3 regions of the Chitinibacter fontanus genome follow, and region 1 is predicted to be linked to each of the others. Evidence: predicted binding sites of a transcription regulator. Region 1 holds the regulator's gene; each other region holds the start of a gene.
The links. The regulator FNR, encoded in region 1, switches genes on or off when oxygen is low (the NO sensors DNR and NnrR bind a similar motif). The targets are predictions, from matches to a motif close to TTGATNNNNATCAA.
Positions count from the first base shown of each region.

Region 1 (5,767 bases):
TGGCAATGCTGGTCGCAGTCGGTGGCGCAGACTCATTCTGGCGCAAGCTTGGATTTAGCGATCACCCGCGGCAAGACACCAGCTTGAGTCAATATGGGCAAGCGGTTTTAATGCAAAAACTACTTTAAGCCGATGTATATTGCTAGAAACGATATCAAGAAAGGCCTCAAGCCAGATACCTAACGAGCAAATACAACTGATACAGTGCCAACGCACTGATCGTAAGCCCACACATCCGACGCACCCACAGCTTTTTAAGCAAGGACTGTAAGCGCTGCGCCATCAGGCCCATCAGCAGCAAGTTGGGCAAAGTCCCCAAACCAAAAGCCAACATCACGGCTGCGCCACTGACTGGATTTGCACTCGCCAATGCAGACAGGCTAGCCGTGTAGACCAAGCCACAGGGTATCCAGCCCCAAAGCAGACCAATCAAGGGCGTCTGCCAGATACTATGTACGGGTAATAGCTTGCGTATCAACGGCTGCACACGCCGCCAAATGGGCTGCCCCAAAGCCTCAACACGAGTTAGCACCCGACTCCAGCCAGCGATATACCAGCCCAATACCAGCAATAGCAGATTGGCAAGCACAAACAGGATCAGCTTGAGCGATTGCAAGGCAGCCAAGGTCGCAAAACTCGCCAATCCACCCAACAGCGCCCCGATCAAGGCATATCCCGCCAAGCGACCAACATTGAAGCCCAGTAAATACGGCCAACGCGCCCCCGGCGGCAACTGCAGACTAAATGCAGTCACTATGCCACCGCACATGCCAATACAATGCCCGCCGCCGAGCAAGCCAGCCATAAACAGCGCAAATAAATTGATTTCTAACATTAGAAAAGCTGTTTGGCGCCCTTGCAGCGCCAAACCCAAAACTCAGATCAGCCGAGAATACCGCGCTTGGGTAGTGCTTGTCCGCAAATAACGATCAAACACCATCGCAATCGAGCGAATCAGCAAACGCCCTGTTGGCGTCACAAATAGCCCCTCCGATTCAATCGTAAGTAAGCCATCGTCGACCATTGGCTGCAGCAGACTCAATTCCTCGGCAAAATAGTCGCCAAACTCAATCATGTAGCTGACTTCAATCGCTTGATAATACAGCTCAAACTGGCACATCAAGGCCTGAATCACTGCCCGCCGGATCACATCATCCCGATTCATTTGCAACCCACGCACGACCGGAAATTCATCCGCATCGAGCTTGGCATAGTACTCTTCCAGCGTCTTCACGTTTTGGTGATAGTTAGCGCCCACTTTACCAATTGACGAAACCCCAAAGGCCAGCAAATCACAATCAGCATGGGTTGAATAGCCTTGAAAATTGCGCTGCAAACGCCCACGCCGCTGCGCCACCGCCAAATCATCATTGGGTAGCGCAAAGTGATCCATACCAATCAGCACATAGCCCGCATCGAGCAACTGTGCAATCGAATTTTGCAACATATCGAGCTTAGCATCTGCGCTTGGCAATTCGGCCTCATTAATGCGCCGCTGAGGCATAAAGCGTTCAGGCAGATGCGCGTAATTGTAAAGTGCAATCCGATCAGGCTTCAGTGTCAGCACTCGAGCAATGGTCTCAGCGATGCTCGCGACGGTTTGCTTAGGAAGACCATAAATCAGATCGACACTGACCGATTTAAAACCATGCATCCGTGCAGCCTCAATTACCGAACGAGTCTCCTGCTCGGTTTGCACTCGATTAACCGCAAGCTGTACCTCAGGATTGAAATCCTGAATACCTACGCTCATTCGATTGAATCCCAGCTGAGCCAAAGTGCGGATCATCGGCTCACCCACTTTGCGCGGATCAATTTCAATCGAATACTCACCCGTTGGCAGCAATTCAAAATGCTCACGCACGATATCCATCAAGCGCTGTAGCTGCTGCTCTGACATAAAGGTGGGCGTACCGCCACCCAAATGCAGCTGACTCACCTTGGGACGGCCCGGTAGATTGGCCGCATGCATTGCGATTTCTTTACTGAGATAACGAATATAATCATCCGCTTTACTCTTGTCTTTCGTAATAATCTTGTTACAGCCGCAGTAGTAACATACGGTATTACAGAAAGGAATGTGAAAATAAAGCGACAATGGATTGAGTAAAGCACCGGGCAATCTTTGCTGCAAGATTTGCGCATATTGCTCACTATTCACGGCTTGGTTAAACCGATCTGCAGTGGGATAGGACGTATAACGCGGCCCTTTACCGTCATAGCGCACAATCAGATCTCGATCAAAACAAACCCCACCTTGATCTGCTGGCGCGTGCTGACCTACAAATTTTGAAACCGACATAATTACTCTATCCTCATACTAGCTGCCGCAGCTTAAAAGCTAGTACAATGAGCCAACTTGATCTAGATCAAGCCAACAGCAATGACAGTGGGGTATCTACCTCTTCCGAGAGTTACAATACTCCCCCCGCACGACTTATTATTTTCTTGTGAGAGTTTCATGATTTCCCCCATCCAAGTTCGCGACATGTCCCCACGTCATCTGCGTAATTCATGCACTAATTGCAGCTTACGCGAACTGTGTTTACCACTGGGTCTGTCACAAGAAGAAATGCAAGAGCTTGACACCATCATTACGCAAGCTCGCCCAATCAAACGCGGCGAAGCTCTATATCGTGCCGGCGAGCCTTTCCGCTCGCTGTACGCGATTCGCCTTGGTTTTTTCAAAGCCAGCGTGATTTCCGAAGATGGCCGCGAGCAAGTCACTGGCTTTCATATGTCAGGCGAATTGATGGGCATGGATGCAATTAGCACCGACGTTCACACTTGCGACGCGATCGCACTAGAAGACAGTGAAGTGTGTGAATTACCCTTCAATGACATCGAAGATTTATCACGCGAAATCCCACTACTACAACGCCACTTCCACAAAGTAATGAGTCGCGAGATAGTCCGCGATCACGGCGTAATGCTACTCTTGGGCAATATGAAAGCCGAAGAGCGTCTAGCTGCATTCCTATTGAATTTATCGCAACGCTTTGCAATTCGCGGCTACTCTTCAAGTAGCTTCCATTTGCGCATGACCCGCGAAGAAATTGGTAGCTATTTAGGGCTCAAACTTGAAACAGTCAGCCGGACTTTGTCTAAATTCCAAGACCAAGGCTTTATCAAAGTACAAAACCGCCTAATTGAACTAGAAAACATTGATAGCCTAAAGAAACTACTTAACACCTGCCACGACGAATAAATTACACCTCAGGGGGTATATTGATGCAAACCCATCTAATAGCACCCCCTGAACTAATACCTCTAATAAGTGCCCGTCTATTATTAAAGCCCCCACTGGCAGCTACTGCCTGCATCCATTTAGCCAGTTCCAAACAAATTTTAGCCCAAATGATCTTGTAATCGCTATCCAACTGCAAAATACCGCGCAAGTACTGGATCTTCACAAAAGCGCCGCAAAGCTAATCGATGCAATTCTTTGGCCCAGCCCCTTTGCACCAAGCCATGGTTTTTTTGCGCTTGCAAGTGGCAACAACCATCACCTCGACCAAGCCGCAGACATTCTTGACGCACTCACACCAAGCCACAATGCATGGCTTCATGCAGGGCACTTAGGAGCCTGCGGCTTTCTCTATCAGCTATGGCTGGCACTCATCTCACCACAAGGCACACCGCCATTCTTTAACTGGCAAATGGATCCGCAGCGTACACCAAAAGATGAAACCCATCCGTTTCAACTCAACCAAAGCGACCTACTAGCCCAACTTGCCAGCCTAATTGCCCAACAGCAATTACAAACCCAAACACTAGCCAGCTTATCGCGGCGCTATCTGGCTGAATCCGCCTCACAAGAGTTCTTTATTGCCCATCACCCGCAAACCAGCAATTTTTTTGCAACTCCGACACATTCAGCCATCAATACAAACGACTCACCCGCCCGCCAAATCGCGCAACTACTGGCAATATATTAATAACGCTTACAAATGCTAAGTTAAAAATAAAAACGCCACCCGAGGGTGGCGTTTCAGATTTGAGCCCTAAGCCCAAATTTATTTTTTACGAATCGTGTAGAGCGGTGTTTGACCTGCAATCACTGAGCCAACTGCCAAATTAGCAACTGGCGCAAAATCATCTGCATTGGTCAAAACAACAGGGCTAATCACTGATTTTGCATTGGCACCAAGGAATTCAAGATCCAATTCCAAGACAGGCTGACCCGCCTTAACGAAGCTACCCTGCTCAGCCAAGCGCGTAAAGCCTTGACCACCGAGTTTCACCGTTTCAATACCAATGTGAACAATCAATTCAACCCCTGCATCATTAACGAGGGCAAAAGCATGGTTAGTATTAAAAATCTTTACCAATTGCCCATCGCATGGTGCCACCACTAACTTGCCTGTTGGCAAGATCGCTACACCATCCCCAACTGCCTTAGTTGCAAATGCCGCATCAGGCACATCTTCCAAAGCCACCACTTCACCCGTCAATGGGGAAAGCAGAACAATTTCGCCGGGGTTAGAGGCCACAGCCACCGCAGCTGGCTGCGGTGCAGCCTCAGTTACTTTTTTGCAGCTACGCCTACATTGGCACGCAACTGGTCAGCAATCAACTCAGCTTTTGGCCCAACGATAATTTGCACGCTCTGCTTGTTCAGTTTGATCACACCGCTTGCGCCAAGGCGTTTAGCAGCCGCTTCATCAACCAGATCAGCATCATTCACAGAAAGACGCAGACGAGTGATACACGCATCAATATTAGTGATGTTTGCAGCACCGCCAACTACGTTTACGTAGGCAGCACCTAATTGCGCCACATCACCAGCAGCAGTTGAAGCAGCAGGAGCTGCAGCAGCTTCACCAGCAACTTCATCTTCACGACCAGGCGTTTTCAGATTCAGCGCGGTAATTGCAGCACGAAACACGAAGTAGTAGATGGCGAAGAACACCAGACCTTGCGCGATCAGCATGTACCATTTAACAGCCAATGGGTTTTGCGACGACAAGAACATATCGATAAAGCCACCTGAGAATGCAAAGCCAGAAATCCATTGCATTTGCGCAGCCAAGAATACAGAAACACCAGTCAAGAATGCGTGAACCACAAACAGCAGCGGCGCAACAAACATGAATGAGAATTCGAGCGGCTCAGTTACACCAGTTACAAATGAAGTTACTGCAGCAGCGCCCATAATTGAGGCAACGGCAGCTTTATTTGCTGGTTTAGCTGTGTGGTAGATTGCCAATGCAGCACCTGGCAAACCGAACATCATCACAGGGAAGAAACCAGCTTGGTACATACCAGTAACACCAGCAACAGCCTTGCCTTCTGCCAGTGACTTAGCACCACCCAAGAAGTTAGGAATATCGTTGATGCCTGCAACGTCAAACCAGAACACAGAGTTCAGAGCGTGGTGCAGACCAACTGGAATCAACAAGCGGTTGAAGAATGCATAGATACCTGCACCTACAGCGCCCAAGTCTTTAATTGCCAAACCGAAGTTAACCAGTGCATTGTAAATCACTGGCCAAACAGCCATCAGCACAAAAGAAACCACGATCATCACTACAGATGTAATGATTGGCACGCAGCGACGACCACTGAAGAATGCCAGGGCTTTGTGCAGCTCAACTTGGCTAAACTTGTTGTAGATTTCACCCGCGATTACACCAGCCAAAATACCCACAAAGGCATTTTCGATTTTGCCGAATGCTTTAGGCACATCTTCAGGCTTAATGCCTTCAATTTGCGATACTGCGCCTGGTGACAAGAGAGTTGTCACTACTAAGTAACCCACTAGACC
Region 1 covers NZ_CP058952.1:3,587,628-3,593,394, forward strand. The annotation lists gene HZU75_RS17010 (GNAT family N-acetyltransferase) at 1-128, shown strand, start outside; gene HZU75_RS17015 (sulfite exporter TauE/SafE family protein) at 167-835, opposite strand; gene hemN (oxygen-independent coproporphyrinogen III oxidase) at 878-2,302, opposite strand; gene fnr (fumarate/nitrate reduction transcriptional regulator Fnr) at 2,462-3,208, shown strand; gene HZU75_RS17030 (hypothetical protein) at 3,660-3,938, shown strand; gene HZU75_RS17035 (PTS sugar transporter subunit IIA) at 4,017-4,499, opposite strand; gene nagE (N-acetylglucosamine-specific PTS transporter subunit IIBC) at 4,526-5,767, opposite strand, start outside.

Region 2 (5,767 bases), 560 kb from region 1:
ATGCCAATAACCGCCCAAAACTGGCAATAAAAAACGCTGTCGCGAAGTCGCAACAAAGCGCATTTCAATCAGCGGCAGCGGATGAACTTTATCGGTGCAAGTGTTGGGGTTTGTGGTGGTGTGTTGCGGCGAAGTGCGTTGGGAGTGCGTTGCGCAAATGACAAAGGGTTAGCAATTGCTTGCTAACCCTTTGATATTCTTGGTGCCGACGGCAGGAATCGAACTCGCGACCCCCTGATTACAAGTCAGGTGCTCTACCAACTGAGCTACATCGGCTAAGAGCTGCGCATTTTACACCATATTTATTTTTCCGCAAGCAAAAAACCGTTTATTTAGTTGCATGACTACTAAAAAATGCGTCTGAATAAAATTCTTCCGCTGGCAGCCCTTGGGCGATGCAGCCTTTCACTGCCGCTTCAACCATCACGGGTGCACCGCAGGCGTAGACTTGGTAGTGCGCCAGATTGGCAAAATCGGCCAAGACGGCCTCGTGAACCAAGCCGGTGCGGCCTTGCCATTGGTGTTGCGGCTTAGGCTCGGAGAGCACCGGAATAAAGGTGAAATTGGGGTATTGCTGCTGCCATTGCGATGGCACAGCAGGCATGTACAAATCATCGAGCGAGCGGCAGCCCCAGTACAGCACCATTTCGCGCTGCGTGTTGTGGTGCAGCGCGTGTTCGATAATGCCTTTGATTGGCGCAAAACCGGTGCCGGTGGCGATGAAAATAATCGGTTTATCTGAGTCTTCGCGCAAAAAGAAGCTGCCCAGCGGGCCGGTGAAGCGGAAAATCTCGCGCTCTTTCATCGTCTCCCACACATAGCCAGAAAACTCACCGCCCGGCACATGGCGGATGTGCAATTCGAGATAGCCTTCCTGATGCGGCGCGTTGGCAATCGAGAAGCTGCGTTTATTGCCGGTTTTGGTGTGGATGTCGATGTATTGGCCAGCCAGAAACTGCAGCCGCTCGGTCGATGGTAGCTTTAGTGTGAGCACGGCTACGTCGCGTGACACCTTGTCGATTTTCTCGATGCGGGTCGGTAGCGTTTTAATTTGGATGTCTTTGGTCGCCGCCACTTCGCGGCATTCGATGCTGACGCTGTCGCTCACTGGCGTTGCGCAACAGAATAGCGACATGCCTTTTTCAATTTCTTCGCTGGTCAGCACCGTTGGCGAATGATCGCCATGCGCCACTTCGCCGCTGAGCACTTTACCTTTGCACGCGCCGCATGAGCCGTTTTTGCAGCCATAGGGCATATTAAAGCCCTCGCGCATCGCTGCATCTAGCAGGGTTTCACCGTCAAACACGCTCAGTTGCTGACCTGAAGGTTCAATGATAAGTTGCTTGCTCATTCTTTTGGATTTCCGACTTGTGCGAAAAAAACGCTTGTTAATTATAGGTTGCGGTGATGTGGTGCAGCGCGCTTTGCCGTGGCTACGCCAGCGCTTTCAGGTGTATGCCACTGCACGCAGCGCCGATAAAGCGCAGCAGCTACATACCCTAGGTATCCACCCGATCATCGCCGATCTGGATCAGCGCCAGTCTTTAGCGCGCCTGGCGGGTCTGGCTGATACGATCATCCACAGCACGCCGCCGGGCGAAGGCGAAGCTGACCTGCGTACTCGCCGCCTGCTGGCCGCACTTGCCCGCACACCACGCAGACGCTCTGGCGCGCGCGAACCGCAAAACGGGATTTTAGCACAGCGCCGCATCGTCTATATCAGCACCAGCGGGGTTTACGGCGACCATGGCGGTGCGTGGATTGACGAAACCTCGCCGCAGCTAGCCACCACCGGCCGCGCCCTGCGCCGCATCAGCGCGGAACATCAGCTGCGACACTGGGCACAGAGTCGATCAGCGACGCGCCGCGTGTGTCTTTTGCGCGCGCCGGGCATCTATGCACTCGATCGACTGCCCACCGCGCGTATTGCGCGGGGCGAGCCGGGCATCATCGCCAGCGAAGATAGCGTGAGTAATCATATTCATGCCAATGATCTGGCGCATGCGGTCTGCTTGACGCTATTTCGCGGCCTGCCGCAGCGTAGCTACAATATTGTCGACGACGCGCCGCACACGATGAGCGAGTGGTTTGACCAGGTTTCCGACTTCACCACCCTGCCCCGCGTACCCAAACTCAGTCGCCAAGAAGCACAAAGTCGGCTCTCTCCGACCATGTGGTCATATATGAATGAGTCGCGGCGGCTGAGTAATCAGCGCACCAAAAGTGAATTGCGCTGGCGGTTGCAATATCCGACAACCGAGGCGTTTTTTCATGCCAACAAAGGAAGGTATATTGCTACAAACAAATACTAGATTGATCTGTAGCCATATACCTATTTAAGACCAAAAGCGCTCCAACCAGCTTTTCTTGTGCCAGCTTTTTTGCGCACCACGCGATAGGAAATGCTCTACGTAGCGCTGGTCGCCTTCCATGATGTGGTTGGTTAGCCAGTTGCGCAAAAAGTGCAGCAATTCAAACGAAATTGACTCGCCATTGTTCATACGCGCCTGCAAGTCTTGCATCTGACTGATCAGGTCTTCATGGTGCGCTTTATGTGTGTCGTATTCGGGATAGCCCAAAATACGCATCAGGCTCTCTTCCACTGTGAAGTGAATGCGGGTGTAGTCAGCCAGCCGCTGCAGCACGGCAATCGAGGCATCGCGGCCATGGTGATGGCGAATTGCGTCGTGCAATTCATTCAGTAGATTGACCAGCACTTTGTGCTGTTCGTCGATCTCTTGAATCCCGACCGATAATGATTCATTCCACTCGATAAGCAGGCTCATGTGAATACTCCTTGCCAGTCAACGCTGGCTATTGTCTAGCCTGCATACTGCCCAGAGCACCGAGCATCATTTTGATTTGAGTCAAACAAACCACAAGCGCCACACCAAACTCACACAACTGCAACACTACCCTGCTGCGCACTAGCCAACTCACGCTCTAGCACCGCCTTGAGCGCGGCAAAACAATCGGCATCAATGGCATTGCCGACCATGCCGCTCATAATCTGGATGGTTTTTTCTGGTGAATTGGCGGCGTGATAGGGGCGCTCCGCGCTGATGGCGTCAAAAATATCGGCCACGGTGATAATGCGCGTTTCCAGCCGAATGTCGGGCGCACTCAAGCCACGCGGGTAGCCTTTACCATCGAGCCGCTCGTGGTGCGAGCCAGCCACAAATGCCAAATCAGCAAATTGCGCGATTTTGCCCAAAATTTCTTCGCTTAAGCGCGCATGCTGCTGCACCGCGCGAAACTCGTCATCAGTGAGCTTGCCAGGCTTTTCTAAAATGCTGCTACTAACGCCGAGCTTGCCAACATCGTGCAATAGCGCTGCACGCTTTACCCACTTACGGCGACGGTCTTCCAGGCCTAATTCCTGCGCGATTAGATCTGCATAAAACCCCACGCGCTCGCTATGGCCAGCAGTAAATGGGCTTTTGGCATCGACCACCTGACCAAATGCCGACGCAATTTCATCCATATATTCATCATCGAGCGGCACCGTAAATTGCGCGGGCTCCAGCTCCAGCACAGCGCTGGCGATGTCGGGATCGCTCAACGTCTGCCAAAACGCGGCGTCTTTGGCCACCACTTCAAACGCTGCCACCAGCAAGGGGTCAAACCAGACTTCGGTGCGGTGACGCACCTCGGCCAAAGCGGCATCGCGGCCATTGGAAAAATGAAACACATCGATCACTTGGGCCAGCAAGGCGATGCGGGCATTAAGCGGAATATCCGCGCCCTGCAAACCATCTGGCCGCCCGCCGCCATTCCAGTGCTCATCCAGCGAATGAATGCCCAGCGCCACCGATTCGGGAAAGCGCAATTGCCGTGCAATTCGCGCGCCCCGATCGCAGCGCGTCTGGATCAGCTCCTGCGCAATCGTGTCGCCATTGCGCATGATATTTAAGATGGCAGTCAGTCGTTTAGTCCAGCTTTCATTGCGCCCGGTGTGCTCGAACACAAAGCCCAGCACTTGCGACAGATTGGTGCCGACCAGCTTGAAATCCCGCTTGAAGCTTTGGTCATCGGTGAGATATAGCTCGCAAATTCGCGCTGCATTGCTGCTACAGCCCAAATCTTTGAGCAGCAGCGTGTAATACAGCTCCCACAAGGCCTGCTCGCTCATGCCGATCTGCTTGCCGATATGCACGCCGATCCAGCAACAGCGCACACAATGCCCTTCGGGCTGACCTTCGGTCATATCCAGCGCATAGGACAAAGCGCCCAGCAATTCAGCAAGCTTTAGAGATTGGCTCATTGCGTTACCCTGATGAGTTAAGTCTTTAGAATAGACAATCGCACGCCGCGAGCGAGCGAACATGTAGTGCATCCATATACCTACTACCGTATTACTATGTAGACTATATTAAATAATAGCTACAGCTAGATACCCCAAATAAAAACAGCGACCCGTAGGTCGCTGTTTGAGTTGAAATACTTTCAGGCAGATTAATCAGCGCCACGTGCGCGATCAGCGTTAAATTTCGCTACGTATTGCGGGAATTGGTCAGCTTCGATCGCATCACGCATTTCCTGCATGATCACTTGGTAGTAATGCAGATTGTGAATGGTATTGAGCTGTGAGCTCAAAATCTCTTGGCTGCGGAACAAATGATGCAAGTAGGCACGGCTGAAATTGCGGCAGGTGTAGCAATCACAACTTTCGTCGAGCGGGCGCGTGTCTTTTTTGTAATGCGCGTTTTTGATCTTCACATTGCCATAGCGGGTAAACAACATGCCGTTGCGTGCATTGCGCGTTGGCATCACGCAATCGAACATATCAATACCTTGGCTCACGCCATACACCAAATCTTCCGGCGTACCAACGCCCATCAAATAGCGTGGCTTGTTCACCGGCAATTGCGGTGCAGTGTGCGCCAGAATGCGCTCCATTTCTTCTTTGGGCTCGCCGACAGACAAACCGCCAATCGCCATGCCGTGAAAATCAAGCTCGTTCAGACCCGCCAGCGATTCATTGCGCAAGTCTTCATGCATCCCGCCCTGCACAATACCAAACAGCGCGTTTGGATTTTCCAGCTTATTGAATTCGTCTTTCGAGCGTTTGGCCCAACGCAGACTCAGACGCATCGATTCAGCAGCAGTTTTATGATCAGCCGGATACGGCGTGCATTCGTCGAAAATCATCACGACGTCGGAATTGAGCACCTTCTGAATGCGCATGGATTCTTCGGGCGTCAGAAATAATTTATCGCCATTAATCGGACTTTGAAATTTGACGCCTTCTTCGGTGATTTTGCGCATCGCACCCAGACTAAATACCTGGAAACCACCCGAATCGGTCAACATCGGCTTATCCCAGCCCATAAATTGATGCAGACCGCCAAATTGCTCAATCACTTCCAAACCCGGGCGCAGCCACAAGTGGAAAGTATTGCCTAAGATAATTTGCGCTTTAATATCGTTCAAATCGCGCGGCGTCATCGCTTTGACGGTACCGTAAGTGCCAACAGGCATAAACACCGGCGTTTGCACGACGCCATGATTGAGGGTCAACGTGCCACGGCGCGCGCCGGCGGAGGTGGTTTTTAGTTCGAATTGCATGAGATTTCCCAAAAAAAGCAGCCAGATACACAGTCCAGCGCGAGGCGGCAAGATTAACGGGCTAGGCCTAAGCTGGCAAGTTGAATATTACGCAATAAAAACAAACCATTAGACCGCAGGCTGCGTGAATTCTCGTTTTTTTATCTGCCGGAATGCACACTCTGAACACATTTAGTGACAAGTCACGCCTATTGATAGC
Region 2 covers NZ_CP058952.1:3,026,347-3,032,113, reverse strand. The annotation lists tRNA gene HZU75_RS14480 (tRNA-Thr) at 201-276, opposite strand; gene HZU75_RS14475 (CDP-6-deoxy-delta-3,4-glucoseen reductase) at 329-1,351, opposite strand; gene HZU75_RS14470 (NAD-dependent epimerase/dehydratase family protein) at 1,371-2,312, shown strand; gene HZU75_RS14465 (bacteriohemerythrin) at 2,337-2,786, opposite strand; gene HZU75_RS14460 (HD-GYP domain-containing protein) at 2,897-4,264, opposite strand; gene tgt (tRNA guanosine(34) transglycosylase Tgt) at 4,456-5,568, opposite strand.
Region 2: a site for FNR is predicted at 2,858-2,871, ahead of HZU75_RS14465 (bacteriohemerythrin). Genes of this name have one in related genera too.

Region 3 (5,767 bases), 1.5 Mb from region 1:
ATCACATCCTGGGGCTGTAGCCGGTCCCAAGGGTATGGCTGTTCGCCATTTAAAGTGGTACGTGAGCTGGGTTCAAAACGTCGTGAGACAGTTTGGTCCCTATCTGCAGTGGGCGTTGGAAGTTTGAGGGGGGCTGCTCCTAGTACGAGAGGACCGGAGTGGACTGACCTCTGGTGTACCGGTTGTCACGCCAGTGGCATTGCCGGGTAGCTAAGTCGGGAATAGATAAGCGCTGAAAGCATCTAAGCGCGAAACTAGCCTCAAGATGAGACTTCCCTAGGTCTATAAGACCTCTAAAGGATCGTTCGAGACCAGGACGTTGATAGGTCGGGTGTGGAAGCGCAGTAATGCGTTAAGCTAACCGATACTAATTGCCCGTGAGGCTTGATCCTATAACCTGAGACGCGTTGATATGACGTGATACAGTTGACCCAAAGAAATTGTTTGGTGAAGAGAAACAAGATTACTTCTTCTATTGATTTCGAGTGGTTGTGCATCAAGTACAGCTAACTCACCCAGTTTTGTCTGGTGACCATAGCGAGGTGGTCCCACTCCTTCCCATCCCGAACAGGACAGTGAAACGCCTCAGCGCCGATGATAGTGCGGATTGCCCGTGTGAAAGTAGGACATTGCCAGACTACCTTATTCAAATACCCAGCTCGGTGAGCTGGGTATTTGTTTATTGCAGTATTAGTAAGAACAAAACCTGATCAGATTTCGTGTTTTGTGAGCCAATAAATCGGACACAAAAGACCTACCAGTTTTGTTTGGTGACCATAGCGAGGTGGTCCCACTCCTTCCCATCCCGAACAGGACAGTGAAACGCCTCAGCGCCGATGATAGTGCGGATTGCCCGTGTGAAAGTAGGACATTGCCAAACTTCCCAATGCAGACCCAGCTCAATGAGCTGGGTCTTTTGCTATCTGTATCTGCGGAATGAAAAAAGCCCAACTCACTGGAGTTGGGCTTTTGTCTGACGAGATATTAATTAAATACCAAATCGCAGTCGTATCGGTTGCGGGATCTTATCAAACAGCGGCGAAAAATCGGTGGCATCCATCAGATTTTTCAGCTGTAAACCCAGCTCAGTATTGCCTGCAATGGTTAAGCGACGCTGGAAAAACAGCGTATCGGGGTCTTCCTGCCGGCGGGCGATAATCCAATAGTCGGCCAAGGTGGCGCCAAACGTCACATCTGGCGTTTGCGTGCTAGTGACAAAGCGGCCATTTTGAAAGCTATATGAGAGGCCACAGCCGATGTCGCTGGCTTGTAGCCGCACCGTGCGACCCTCCAGCCAGCTAAAGTCCTCTTCTGGCCATAATTGATGGCGTACTAAATTGAGCGTCGTGACCACACCAAAGGCTGGCGGCACTTCGGGCAGAAGCTGTAAAACGCGAATCACGGGTTGAGGGATTTTCATCACAATGCCTCCTGCGTGGATTGAATACCTGCTTGGCCATGCCAGTAACCGTTGACCAGACCTTCGGGGTTGAACTGCGCCCAATCTGCGTTTTGTTGCTGGGTATTGATCTGAGTGCTATATGCATCAATGATCTCCGGCGTATACTCGGCTTGTGGGCTAATGCGTAGGTAATCAATATTTTGCATCTTAGCAACATCATTGATCAGTGCATAGCATGCCGCCGATTGAGTTTGAATGCCGTTGATCCGCAAGAATTCCTTCCCTTCGCGGGTTTTGAGCAGCATACCATCGGCGTGCTCAATGCATTTAAATTCGCACGCATCTTTGCTCAGGTCAAAGTGGCGGGCGGTAAAGCAGCGGGCAGAAAAGGCTAGCGGCAGCCGGCCGTGGGCAAAAATCTCAGTTTCAATTTCCGCCGTTTTTTCGCTCAGGATGGCGGCCACGGTGTTCGCGCTGGCTTCCAGTGGGGCAACCCAGCGTGTTGCACCTGCATTGATATGCCAATCGAGCGCGGGGCCGTTGTAAATATTCAAGTGAGGCCCGGCAACGTAGGCGATGCCTGCCTCACGGGCGATGCGGATCGCGCCCAAATCATTGGCTTCCAATACGCCACCTGCTTGGGCTAGTTTGCGCAGGCTGGATAAATCCGAGCCCGACTCCAGCACTGCTTGCGAGCTGTAAATAATCTGCTTACCACTTTGCGCTAGTTCGGAGCCCAGTGCCAGCCAGTCAGCGGTGCGAAGCTCATGACGGCGTGCGCAAACGACTTCACCTAAATAAATGCTGGCCACTGGCCAATCGGCCGCTTGGGCATAAAAATCGAGCACTTGCTGTTTCGGCCAGTAGTACAGCAATGGGCCAAGAGTGAGTTGCATCGTTATCTCCAAGGTCGGCTGTAGGCGCCGAGAGTTTGCTGATGGCCTTCCGATACTTTAGTCAGCGCTTGCTGCCACGCGGGTTTCACCGAATAGCGTGCATCACCAGCGGCATCAATCGCGGCACGCAGTGTTTTGGTGACTTCGGCGGTGTAGGCTGGGCTACGTTGTCGGCCTTCGACTTTGATCGCACGAACACCGATGCGTAATAGCTCAGGTAGCACAGATAAAGCGTTCAGGCTGGTGGGTTCTTCCAGCGCGTAATAGGTGGCATTGTTAACTTCAAACCTCCCTTTGCACAGCGTAGGGTAACCGGCGGGTTCGCCTGCTTCAAAATGGTCGATTAAGATGCCATTGAGGCGTGTATCCATGGTATCGCCTTGTGGGATCCATTGAACATGGCTTGCAGGTGAACACACCCCGTGGGTATTAGGTGATTCACCCGTCGCGTAGCTCGATAAAATGCAACGCCCTTCGGCCATGACGCACAAGCTGCCAAAACCAAAGACCTCGATCTCAACTGAGGTATTTTTGATGACGTATTCAACCTGCGGTAATGTCAGTACGCGCGGCAGGACTGCGCGACGGATGCCGAAATAATCTTGCGCCAGATTCACCGCTTCAAAATTAGTCGCCGAGCCTTGCACCGACAAATGGCGATTGAGCTGCGGATGCACGCGCATTGCATAGTCAAGCAAGCCCAAGTCGGCCAAGATCACGGCATTGGCGCCGGCATCGGCGGCTGCATCAATCGCTGCGTGCCATTCTTTGACACGACCCGCTTGTGCGTAGGTATTGATTGCCACCAGCACTTCGCGGTCGCGTGATTGCGCGTACTCAATGCCAGTGCGGATTTGTGTATCGGTGAAATTAAGCCCAGCAAAGTTGCGGGCATTGGTGGCGTTTTTAAAGCCGAGATAAACAGCGTCAGCGCCATGATCAACCGCGGCTTTAAGCGCGGGCAGGCTACCGGCAGGGCAAATCAGTTCGGGCAAATGCGCAGACATAGCAGCTCCCAGTTTGCAGATAGCGCAGCTTAGGTGGACTGGCTATGCATTGCCTTAATGCAGGTCAAGTTTTGCATGACTCAGTTTGGTGCATTAGAGGTAGGCAAAAAGCAGCAGAATAGGAGTTGAGGCGTAAAAAGACCGTAATTTGCAAAAATTTAGTAAATTAATTAGGCAATTAGTGCAAAAGCGGCTTGGCGTTCGCGCTGTCTTGCTAGAAAATACGGGTACGAATTATTACTAGCTACAGGCACACCACGACTACCCGTCGTCGGTCGGACACCTAGAAGGGACTACACAATGAATATCGCAATGATCGGTTTGGGCAAAATGGGCGGCAATATGGCGCGCCGTCTCGCACGCGGCGGAGCCAATGTGTTTGGCTTTGACGTGAGCGCAGAGACGCGTGAAGGTTTGGCTAAAGAAGAAGCCAACTTCCGTGCGTTTGCGTCTGTGCCTGAGCTGATCGCCGCGCTGCCAACGCCACGCGTGGTATGGCTGATGCTGCCATCGGGTGACATTTCTGAAGCTGCGTTTGCTGAAATGAAAACCCTGCTCGCTCCGGGTGATTTGATTATTGATGGTGCGAACGCGATGTACAAAGACAGCCAGCGCCACGCGGCTGAATTGGCTGAGCTGAACATCAAGTTTGTTGATGCTGGCGTTTCTGGCGGCGTTTGGGGCCTGCAAAACGGCTATTGTTTGATGTTTGGTGGCGATAAAGACGCCGCAGAAATCGCGACGCCATTTATGAAAATTTTGGCACCAGACGCAAGCCGCGGCTGGACACACACCGGCCCTGCGGGCTCTGGTCACTACACCAAAATGCTGCACAACGGTATTGAATACGGCATGATGCAAGCGTTTGCTGAAGGCTTTGCAATGCTGAAAGCGAAGAAAGAATTTGATCTGGACGTGGCTGAAATCGCTGAAACTTGGCGCCATAGCTCGGTCGTGCGCTCATGGTTGCTTGACTTGGTGGCGGAATCATTCTCGCATGACGTTGAGTTGGCCGACTTGAACGCCTACGTGCCTGATTCTGGTGAAGGTCGTTGGTCAGTGCTGGAATCGGTTGAGCTAGGTGTACCTGCGCCAGTGATGGCTACTAGCCTATACGCGCGCTTTGCTTCACGCGGCAACGACGACTACGCAATGAAAATGTTGTCGCTGATGCGCAATGCCTTTGGCGGTCACGCCATGTCTAAAAAGTAAGCGCTGAATAAAAAGTGCTGAAAACCAAAAACGCCATCATTGATGGCGTTTTTTTATGCCCACATTCTCGCCATTTCTTGGTAATACCGCGATAATTGCGACTCTTTGATTTTCTTCTGGAAAACGCGCCATGCATCATCAGCACATGCTCAAATCTTATGTTTATCACGGCCTGACGGCTGGTCCTAAGTTGGTGGTACTTGGCGCGGTGCATGGCAATGAGATTTGTGGCTCGATCGCAATTGAGCGCATCATGCGCGAGCTCGATGCGGGCGAATTAGTGCTGCAACGCGGCCAGATTACTTTTATTCCAGTTACCAACCCGTTGGCGCACGCTAAAAACGAGCGCAATGGCGATCGCAACTTGAATCGCAATCTGCGCCCCAATGCGCTGCCGCACGATTTTGAAGACCGCATTGCCAATATGTTGTGCCCGATTCTGGAGCAGCAAGATGTATTGCTCGATCTGCATTCAACGACCAACCCGCCGGGCGAGCCGTTTATTATGCTTGGGCCAGAAAATAACGACGGTGAATTGTCGCCATTTTCTCGCGCCGCCGAAGAAGAAGCACTCGCCGTGCGCCTTGGGCCTAAACGCATTGTGGAAGGTTGGCTGGAAACCTATGCCGAAGGCGTAAAAAATCGCCTCGCCCATAGCAATGCCAGCGAGCGCGCGCAAATGCTCAGCACCGACCCAAGCTACGGCGTCGGTACCACCGAATACACGCGCGCCCATGGCGGTATTTCGCTGACCTTGGAATGCGGGCAGCATCTGGATGCCGATGCGCCCGAAGTGGCCTACCAAGCCATTCGCAATACCATCGCCCAGCTGCACTTGGCTGATTTGCCTGCGCCTGCCGTGCAAACCGAGTTTGAATTGCTCAAGCTGACACAAGTCATTGATCGTCATGATCAGGGCGATGCCTTTGTGAAAACGTGGGCGAGCTTTGACAAGCTGCATGCTGGTGATCTGATCGGCCACCGCGCCGACGGCAGCGCTGTGACCGCGCCCGCCGATGGCTATATCCTGTTCCCGAACCCCGCCGCTAACCCAGGCAACGAGTGGTTCTACTTTGCGCAGCACAGTGATCGACTGGTCGATGGGATGAAATCTACTCGTTATGCTTAATAGGGTATAACCCGATAACACTAGTATTGATTGACTTGTGGGTACATACGTTAAAGCCGCTGAATTAATTCAGCGGCTTTTTGTTGGAGTCTCAATTGGAAATAATCTAGGGCTGTAACTG
Region 3 covers NZ_CP058952.1:1,451,906-1,457,672, reverse strand. The annotation lists rRNA gene HZU75_RS06740 (23S ribosomal RNA) at 1-392, shown strand, start outside; rRNA gene rrf (5S ribosomal RNA) at 525-638, shown strand; rRNA gene rrf (5S ribosomal RNA) at 767-880, shown strand; gene ubiT (ubiquinone anaerobic biosynthesis accessory factor UbiT) at 989-1,420, opposite strand; gene HZU75_RS06720 (U32 family peptidase) at 1,420-2,298, opposite strand; gene ubiU (ubiquinone anaerobic biosynthesis protein UbiU) at 2,301-3,305, opposite strand; gene gnd (phosphogluconate dehydrogenase (NAD(+)-dependent, decarboxylating)) at 3,606-4,517, shown strand; gene HZU75_RS06705 (succinylglutamate desuccinylase/aspartoacylase family protein) at 4,648-5,646, shown strand.
Region 3: a site for FNR is predicted at 3,360-3,373, ahead of ubiU (ubiquinone anaerobic biosynthesis protein UbiU). Genes of this name have one in related genera too.